3 regions of the Lysobacter sp. SCRH-1R genome follow, and region 2 is predicted to be linked to each of the others. Evidence: predicted binding sites of a transcription regulator. Region 2 holds the regulator's gene; each other region holds the start of a gene.
What was found. The regulator HrcA, encoded in region 2, represses chaperone genes, less so after heat shock. The targets are predictions, from matches to a motif close to TTNGCACTCNNNNNNNNNGAGTGCNAA.

Region 1 (3,142 bases), 2.0 Mb from region 2:
ACCGGCGACGGCAACGCCGACAACCAGAGCGCACTGATCCGCGCGGGCGCGAACGATCTGGTGCTCAAGCCGATCGAGGAACGCCTGCTGGTGACGAAGACGCTGTTCCAGCTGCGCCTGGCGCGACTGCCGGAGCAGGCGGCGCTGGACGCATGAACGAGGCGGCGGACAGCAGCCACGACCGCGTCCGGCTGGACCCGTCGTGGAAGGCGAGGATCGGAGACTACCTGCAGCGGCCGGACATGCGGGAGCTCGCGTCCTTCCTGCGCGAACGCAAGGCGGCCGGCGCGCGGATCTTCCCGCCGGGACCGGACATCTTCGCGGCCTTCGACGCGACGCCGCTCGACGAGGTCAAGGTCGTCATCCTCGGCCAGGACCCGTACCACGGCATCGGCCAGGCGCACGGCCTGTGTTTCTCGGTGCAGCCCGGCGTAGCGGTGCCGCCGTCGCTGGACAACATCTTCAAGGAGATCCAGCGCGACCTCGGCCTCCCGCGGCCGGACCACGGCTGCCTGCTGCCGTGGGCGCGGCAGGGCGTGCTGATGCTCAACGCCGTGCTGACGGTGGAGGAAGGCCGGGCCGGGGCCCACCAGGGCAAGGGCTGGGAAGGCTTCACCGACCACGTGGTCGACGTGCTCAACCGCGAGCGCGAGGGCCTGGTGTTCATGCTCTGGGGCAGCTACGCGCAGGCGAAGGGCAAGGTCATCGACCCGCGCCGCCACAAGGTGCTGAAGGCGCCGCATCCCTCCCCGCTTTCGGCGCATCGGGGCTTCATCGGCTCGGGCCATTTCTCGGCCGCCAACGAGTACCTCGCCCGCCATGGCAAGACGCCGATCGACTGGTCGCTCCCTGGCCGGGCCGCGCTGCCGGTCTGAACGCGGGCTGGGCGGGCTCATCGGGGCCCGGGCGGCCCGGCGTTCGTTCGCGTGAACTTTCCGGCCCCGTTCCGGTCTATGAATGGCCCGTGCCACGGGCGTGCGGTCACGTGGTCCCGACGCCCCGCTCACGGCGCAAATGATTGATTTGCAAGCCAACAAGACGCGAAGCGACGCCGCTTCCTCTCACTTCTCGTTCCGTCCTGGCTCGTTCCTCGCTTTATCCCATCCATGAAACACTGAGGCCCTTTCGACCTTTAGCAGACCACCATATCGACTGCTAAGATGCCCCCCATGACCCAGAACACCCTGTCCCTCCCGCTGGTCTCCAACAACCTCCCGGTGCCGAGCGCGCTCGGTTCGCTGGATGCCTACGTCAACGCCGTGCACCGCATCCCGGTGCTCACCGCCGAGGACGAACAGGCCCTGGCGCGCCGCTTCCGCGACGAAGAGGACCTCGACGCCGCCCGTGAGCTGGTGCATTCCCACCTGCGCTTCGTCGTCCACGTGGCCCGTGGCTACAACGGCTACGGACTGCAGATGGGCGACCTCATCCAGGAAGGCAACATCGGCCTGATGAAGGCGGTCAAGCGTTTCGACCCCGACCAGGGCGTGCGCCTGGTGTCCTTCGCGGTGCACTGGATCCGCGCCGAGATGCACGAGTTCATCCTGAAGAACTGGCGCATCGTGAAGGTCGCCACGACCAAGGCGCAGCGCAAGCTGTTCTTCAACCTGCGCAAGTCCAAGACCCGCCTGGGCTGGATGAACGCCGAGGAAGTCCGCGCCGTCGCGCAGGACCTCAACGTGTCCGAGCGCGAAGTGCTGGAGATGGAATCGCGCCTGTCGGGCCGCGACATCGGCTTCGATGCGCCGGACGAGGACGACGACAACGCGCCGCCGTCGCCGGTCGCCTACCTGCGCGCCGACGCCGAGGACCCCTCGCAGGCGTACGAGCGCGAGGACGAGGAGGACAACCACCTCGCCCTGCTGCGCGAAGGCCTGTCGGGCCTGGACCAGCGCTCGCGCGACATCGTCAAGCGCCGCTGGCTGGATTCGGAAAGCAAGATCACGCTGCAGGAACTGGCCGACGAGTACGGCGTCAGCGCCGAACGCATCCGCCAGATCGAAGCCAACGCGCTGAAGAAGATGCGCGCGCTGTTCGCGGCGTAAGTCGGCAACGCGATGCATGCGAAACGGCCCGGGAAACCGGGCCGTTCTTCGTTGCGGCCCCCCGACTCGCCGCAAGGATCGGATATCGAACCCCGCGCGTCGCGGCGAGCATGACGGCATCCAACAGGAGCCCGTCATGTTCCGCATCCACGCACTGCCCGCTGCCCGGTTCGCGCCGCTGTTCGCGCTCACCGACGACGAACTCGCCGCGCGCGACATCCGCCGCGTCGTCGCCGACCAGGCCGCATCGTTTCCCTGTCGCGTGAGCCTGCGCGATGCGGAGCCGGGCGAACGCCTGGCGCTGTTGCCGTACGAGCACCATACCGTCGCCACGCCGTACCGCGCATCCGGCCCGATCTTCGTGCGCGAGAACGCAACGGACACGACGCCGGCCATCGGCGAAGTTCCCGAACAACTGCGCCGCCGCCCGCTCTCGATCCGCGCCTACGGCGACGACGGCATGATGCGCATCGCCGACGTCGTCGAAGGCGCGGCGATTGAATCGCTCATCGTGCGCTTCTTCGATCGCGCCGACGTCGGCTACCTGCACGTGCACTTCGCGCGTTACGGCTGCTACGCGTGCCGCGTCACGCGTGCATGAACATCAGCCCGGCGGCGGTGCGTCGCGGCCGAGGATGATCCGGGCGTGCCGCTGGTAGCTCCAGTACGACCATGCCCAATTGAGCAGCACGATCAGCCGGTTGCGGAAGCCGATGAGGAAGAACACGTGCGCCGCGAGCCAGAACCACCACGCGAGCAGGCCGGACAGCTTGAAGCCGTGCAGGTCGACGACCGCCGCCATGCGGCCGATCGTCGCGAGATTGCCGAAGTCGCGATAGCGGAACGCGGGCGAAGGACGGCCCGTCAGCCGCGCCTGGATCGCCTTCGCCACGTGCGCGCCCATCTGCTTCGCGGCGGGCGCGACGCCGGGCACGGGCTTGCCGTCCTGCTGCACGCTGGCGAGGTCGCCGGCGACGAAGATCTCCGGATGCCCGGGCACGCTCAGGTCGGCCTCCACCGGCACGCGGCCGGCGCGATCGCGCGGCACGCCGAGCAGCGCGCCCAGCGGCGAGGCCGCCACGCCCGCGGCCCACAGC
Region 2 (3,142 bases):
GGCTGTCCGGGGTTGGCGGCGACCATGAATTCCACGCGCTCGGCGCCCTGCGGGTCGGGGCGTCCGGTGTCGAGCGGTTCCAGTTCGACATCGAACCGGCCGCCGCCCATGCCGAGTTCGCCGATCAGCGCGCTCGTGCTCGACGACAGATGCGCCGCCGCCTCGCGACGACGCGCGCTCAACACCTGCGCGACCTCGCGCCATGCGTGGCCGGCGGCGTCGATCTCGCCATCCAGCTTCGCCAGGCGCACGCCGGCGCCGCGCAGGGTGTCGAGTTCGGCGGCGATCGCGTCGCGCTGCGCGGCGAGCTGCTCGGGCGCGACGCGATGCTTGCGCGCCAGTTCGTGCAGGCGGCCCAGGCGGTGTTCGAGCGAGTCGAACGCGGCGGGATCGAGGTCCAGGTCGCTGCGCACGCGGTCGAGCAGGGCGAGCGCTTCGTCGATCTGGATCGTGGCGGCGTCGAGCATCGCATCGACTTCGCCCAGCCGCGGCTCGTGTTCGGCCACGCGGGCGAGGTCCGAACGCACGTGCTGCAGCGTGCGCGAAAGCGAGGGGCCGTCGTCGCCGCCGAGCTGCGCGAACGCGCCGTCGCAGGCGGCGATCAGCCCGGCGGCGTGCGCATGGCGGCGATGGTCGGCCTGCAGGCGGTCGATGGCGTCCGGCGAGAGGTCTTCGCGATCGAGTTCGGCGTGCTGGTGTTCCAGCCAGTCGATGCGGTCGGAGACGTCGCCCTGCGCGAGCAGCGTGTCGCGCTCGGCGAGCAGCGCGCTCCAGCGGGCGGCGGCGACTTCCACCGCGCGGCGTTCGGCCTCGGTGCGGCCGAAGGCGTCGAGCAGGGCGAGCTGGCTCGGGCGCGAGAGCAGGGCCTGGTGTTCGTGCTGGCCGTGGATTTCCACCAGCAGCGCCGCCAGTTCGCCGAGCTGGCCCAGCGTCACCGGCCGGCCGTTCACCCACGCGCGCGAACCGCCGTCGGCGCGGATCACGCGGCGGATCTGGCAGCTGTCGTCCTCGTCGAGTTCGTTCTCGCGCAGCCAGGCGGCGGCTTGCGGAACGTCGTCGAGGGCGAACTCGGCGACCAGCTCGGCGCGATCGGCGCCGTGGCGCACCACGCCGCTGTCGGCGCGCAGGCCGGAGATCAGGCCCAGCGCGTCGACCAGCAGCGACTTGCCCGCGCCGGTTTCGCCGGAGATGACGGTCAGGCCGGGACCGAAGGCCAGTTCGGCTTCGGTGACGACGGCGAATTGCTTGAGGGACAGGTGGACGAGCATCGGAGCGCGATTGTGCCCTGTGTGGGTTGCGGCTTGATAGCGGTGGGGCGTCTCACGGGTGGAGATCGCGACCGGGTTCCGTTCGTGCGCTGGTGGCCGCCTGTGGCTCGGGATGGCGGGCTCCGTAGCGTCCCGACTTGCGCCCCGTACCCAGCCGTCATATATCGCCGACATGAGCCGCAAACCCGCCGATCCCAGCCTCGACCCGCGCGCACGCCAGTTGCTGCGCACCCTGATCGGCCGCTACATCCGCAGCGGCGAGCCGATCGGGTCGCAGACGCTGGCCCGCCACGCGGGGCTGGACGTGAGTCCGGCGACGATCCGCAACATCCTGGCCGACCTGGAGGACGCAGGCCTGCTCAGCGCGCCGCATGCCTCCGCCGGAAGGGTGCCGACGCCGCAGGGTTACCGGCTGTTCGTCGATTCGTTGCTGCAGGTGCGCCCGCTGCCGGAGACCGACGTCGCGCGGCTGCGCGGCGAGCTGCCCGCCGGCTCCGGTACGCAGGCGCTGCTGGGCAGCGCGTCGGAGCTGCTGTCGGCGATGACCCATTTCGTCGGCGTGGTCAGCGTGCCGCGGCGCGAGCAGTTCGCGTTCCGGCGCATCGACTTCGTGCCGCTGGACGGCTCGCGCGTGCTGGCGATCCTGGTGTTCGCCGACAACGAGGTGCAGAACCGCATCGTCGCCACGCGGCGTCCGTTCGATAGCGGCGAACTGGAGCGTGTGGCGAACTATCTCAACGCGCATTTCGCCGGGCGCACCGTGGCCGACATCCGCGCCACGCTGGTTCGCGAGCTGCGCAGCGCGCAGGACGAGATGCAGCTGCTGCTGGCGCAATCGGTCGAGCTGGCCGAACAGGCGCTCGCGCCCGGCGGCGACGACATGGTGCTGGCGGGCCAGACCCGCCTGATGGGCGTGCAGGAACTGGCCGACCTGGACCGCCTGCGCGAGCTGTTCGAAGCCTTCTCGCGCAAGCGGGAGATCCTCCAGCTGCTCGAACGCACCGTGCAGGCGCCGGGCGTGCGCATCTTCATCGGCGAGGAAACCGGGCTGGCCCCGCTGGAGGGCATGTCGCTGGTGACCGCGCCCTACGTGGCGTCCGGCTCCGGCACGGTGCTGGGCGTGCTGGGCGTGATCGGGCCCACCCGCATGGCCTACGACCGGGTGATCCCCGTCGTGCAGGCCGCCGCCGATGCGCTCGGGGCGGCGCTGCATCCGGATCAGTAAACGCGCTGGAAACAGGCCGGTTCCCGGGCCGGGGCCGGCGGCTGGCCGGCGCCCGCCGCCGCATTCGTCTTCCATGTGCTGTCTTGAAACCCGTTGGGACGGCCCCATTGCTGGCCTGACGCGCCTTCGAGCGCGGTTGCAAGACCTTGAATTCCAGCAAGTTTGAGCGCCCCTGGCGCAGGGATGGAGCACCGCATGACCGCTAGCACACCTTCCGGCGAACCCAACCAGACCACCGGAGTGGCCCCCGACACCGAGACGCCCGACGCCGTCGCCACGCTGGCCGCGCAGCTCGAGGCCGTCCAGGCCGAGCTGACCCAGCTGCGCGAGGACTCGCTGCGCGAGCGCGCCGAACTCGAAAACCAGCGCAAGCGCATGACGCGCGACATCGACATGGCGCGCAGGTTCGCCAACGAGCGCCTGCTGTCCGAACTGCTGCCGGTGATCGACAGCCTGGAAGCCGGCCTGGCCGTGCAGGGCGACACCGCCGCCCATCTGCGCGAGGGCATGGAACTCACGCTGCGCCAGTTGTTGAAGGTGGCGTCCGACAACGGCCTGATCGCCGTCGATCCGGTGGGCCAGCCGTTCGACCCCGAGCGCCACCAGGCGATGAGCATGGTCGACGCCGCCGGCCACGCGCCCGGCGACG
Region 3 (3,142 bases), 1.3 Mb from region 2:
GCCCTGCGGCAGGGCGATGGTCAGGCTGCGCGTCTGCGGCGGGTAGCAGATGCCCGCGTCGGCGCAGCCCTGGTATTTGATCTTCAGCGTCACCTGGCGCGCGCTGGCCTGGCCGGGGAGCACGGCGGTGAGCGCCTGGCGGTAGGTTTCGACCCGTCCGAAGAACTCGTCCTCGTGCGCGTCGCCCCTGGGCAGCTGCAGCGGCTGTGCGGCGAAGCTGGCGTCGGCCTGCACGGCGATGCGGTGGCGATAGAGGTAGTAGCCGTCGGCGATGCGCCAGCGGATCTCGATGCGGTCCGGCGACGGCGCTTCGGCCCGCAGCGCGAAGGCGTCGTCCACCGGCAGCAGGTCGTCGGGGTCGATGGCCGCGGCGGCGGGCATCGCGGCGAACGCGAGCGCGAGCGGAAGCAGGAGGGACAGCAGGCGCGCGGCGCGCGTTCGGATCGGATCAGTCATCGTCACGTGTCTGTTCGGCCACCCAGTGCAGGTAGGCGGCGAGGCCGCCGACGGCTTCGACCGCGAGCGCCTCGGGCAGTTCATAGGGATGCAGCGCCTTGAGGCGCTCGACCAGCGCGTCCTGGCGGTCGGCGGTGGTCTTGATCAGCAGCAGCACTTCCTCGCCGCGTTCGACCGCGCCCTGCCAGCGGTACACCGAGCGGATGCCCGGCAGCACGTTCACGCACGCGGCCAGGCGCTCGTCGACCAGCGCGGTGGCGAGGGTGTCGGCGGTCCGGGCGTCGGGGCAGGTGCTGAGCACCAGCCGCACGCGTGGGTCGGCGGGCGTGGGCATGAGGGGCGCCAGTGTAGGGCCTGCCCGCCGCCATCGCCCGTGCCGGACCGGCCCACAACGTTCCACGGCGGGCTTGCGCGGGCCTCCCCAGGATGGCGTAGGCTGCCGGCGCCGGCGTCCCCCGAGCCGGCCGAGGAGGTCCGATGTCCCCCCACTCGCTCCTTGCGTCGGCCGCGCTGGCGCTGGTGCTGTCCAGCCAGGCCGCCGCGCAGACCGGCGACGCCCACGGCATCCACGTGCGCGCCGCCTGCGTGCAGGCGGCGCCGACGCCGCGCCTGCTCCTGGACCTGAGTTGCGAGAACGCCATGGACTGCTGGAGCGATCCGGCGAACCTGCGCGTGATCGACGTGGAGACCGGCGAGCCGCTGGTGTCGTCCGGCCATGACCTGGTCTACATCGACGCCAAGGGCGCGCCCCAGGCCGAACCGCCGATGCAGGGCACGATCCGCGCGGTGTGGACCGCCGTGCTCGCCGCGCCACTGACGGCCGGGCGGCTGCAACTCGTGCAGGGCGACGAGACCGCGACCGCCGCCTTCGCTCCCGCCGCCGATTGCGCGGCGCTGCCGCCCGCGGCGATCCGGCGCATGGCCGGCGGCTGAGCCCTTACGCGCCCGCCGCCTTCGCCGCGGTGCGCGGACGGCCGGTGCGCAGCTCGGCCAGTTGTTCGACCACTTCCACCAGCGGCGCCTTGGAACGCGTCGGCGCCGCGCGGAACGCGGTGAGCAGCCGCAGCTCCAGCGGGTCCTCCACCAGCATCGCGTCGGCCGCCGCGACCGAATCGAGCGCCGTGTCGGCCGACAGGCTCATGTTGCCGCGCCCGGTCGCCAGCCATTCGAACTGCACCCCGGTGACCAGCGCGATCTCGCGCAAATGAGCCACGCTGGGGAACTTGCCGCGCGTCGCTTCCCAATGGCCGACGGCGCTTCGCTGCACGCCCACTTTCGACCCCAGCGCGGCCTGCGAAAGGCCGGCGTGGCGACGGGCAAGACGGATGCGCTGCTGGGGCGTCATGTTGGCTACCGATGGTCACAAGGTGAACGACATACACACCAAGCTGTGCGCTGACGGTAGCGTCGTCGCCACGAGGAGCACGCTCGGATCGCAGATTCTGCCAAAGAATGCGCCAAGGCGGCTACCGCTGGTCAGCAGGCTGGGCCACCTCGCCTCTGGCTCGAACGCGACGAACTGCACACCATTCACGTGCGCCGTGTCAGGCGTCGGTTCGGAGCACGTGCGCAGGGATGGCGCCGGGCCAGGACGGCAACTCCGATACCAAAGGGCGCGTTCCACGGGACGCGCTCTTTCTTTTTGGGCGCGTCGAACCCGGCGCGATTGCCGGGTTCGCCCGCATCCCGCGTTTGCGCCGGAAGCCTCGCGATATGCGTCAATGCATCGCGCAGGCCTTGAAAGGTTCCGCCGCCACCCCATCTCCCCCGCATCCCGGTTCGCCGGGTTCTGTTTGCCCGCGACCTTGGCACTCGTCGTGGGCGACTGCTAAAATTCCGTCACTTTTTCCGTTGTATCAACCACTTACGAACTCTTCGGAGGTTTCAGTCGCCATGAATATCAAGCCGCTCTACGACCGCGTGGTCATCAAGCGCATGGAAGAAGAAAAGATGTCCGCCGGCGGCATCGTGATTCCGGACTCGGCCACCGAGAAGCCGATCAAGGGCGAAGTCGTCGCCGTGGGCGAGGGCAAGGTGTTCGACAACGGCAACGTGCGCGCCCCGAAGGTCAAGGCCGGCGACAAGGTGCTGTTCGGCAAGTACAGCGGCACCGAAGTGAAGCTCGACGGCACCGAATACCTGGTGGTGAAGGAAGACGACATCTTCGCCGTGCTCGGCTGAAACCGTGATTCGTGATTCGGGATTGGTGATTCGAAAGAGCGCCACGCGCTGACGAATCCCTACCGCATCACGAAGCCCACGGTTGTCGCTTTCACGAATCACAATTCACGAATCACGAATCCCGGAGTTAAGAACCATGGCAGCCAAGGAAATCCGTTTCGGTGAGGACGCGCGCGTCAAGATGGTGCGCGGCGTCAACATCCTCGCCAATGCCGTCAAGGCAACCCTCGGCCCGAAGGGCCGCAACGTCGTGCTCGAGAAGAGCTTCGGCGCCCCGACCATCACCAAGGACGGCGTGTCCGTCGCGAAGGAAATCGAGCTTGCCGACAAGTTCGAGAACATGGGCGCGCAGATGGTGAAGGAAGTCGCTTCCAAGACCTCCGACAACGCCGGTGACGGCACCACCACCGCCACCGTGCTGGCGCAGGCGCTGATCCGCGAAGGCATGAAGGCCGTCGCCGCCGGCATGAACCCGATGGACCTCAAGCGCGGCATCGACAAGGCC

Region 1: the regulator HrcA is predicted to act here: its motif matches at 1,133-1,159, upstream of rpoH (RNA polymerase sigma factor RpoH).
Region 3: the regulator HrcA is predicted to act here: its motif matches at 2,262-2,288, upstream of groES (co-chaperone GroES).

Annotation. Positions count from the first base shown of each region.
Region 1 covers NZ_CM173227.1:197,993-201,134, forward strand. Annotated here, with positions in the region: gene AC3ANK_RS00860 (response regulator) at 1-156, shown strand, start outside; gene ung (uracil-DNA glycosylase) at 153-875, shown strand; gene rpoH (RNA polymerase sigma factor RpoH) at 1,170-2,045, shown strand; gene AC3ANK_RS00875 (DUF1203 domain-containing protein) at 2,182-2,646, shown strand; gene AC3ANK_RS00880 (NAD(P)/FAD-dependent oxidoreductase) at 2,650-3,142, opposite strand, start outside.
Region 2 covers NZ_CM173227.1:2,305,742-2,308,883, reverse strand. Annotated here, with positions in the region: gene recN (DNA repair protein RecN) at 1-1,268, opposite strand, end outside; gene hrcA (heat-inducible transcriptional repressor HrcA) at 1,441-2,493, shown strand; gene grpE (nucleotide exchange factor GrpE) at 2,689-3,142, shown strand, end outside.
Region 3 covers NZ_CM173227.1:3,562,164-3,565,305, reverse strand. Annotated here, with positions in the region: gene AC3ANK_RS16290 (protein-disulfide reductase DsbD) at 1-456, opposite strand, end outside; gene cutA (divalent-cation tolerance protein CutA) at 449-790, opposite strand; gene AC3ANK_RS16280 (hypothetical protein) at 934-1,389, shown strand; gene AC3ANK_RS16275 (helix-turn-helix domain-containing protein) at 1,394-1,801, opposite strand; gene groES (co-chaperone GroES) at 2,350-2,637, shown strand; gene groL (chaperonin GroEL) at 2,774-3,142, shown strand, end outside.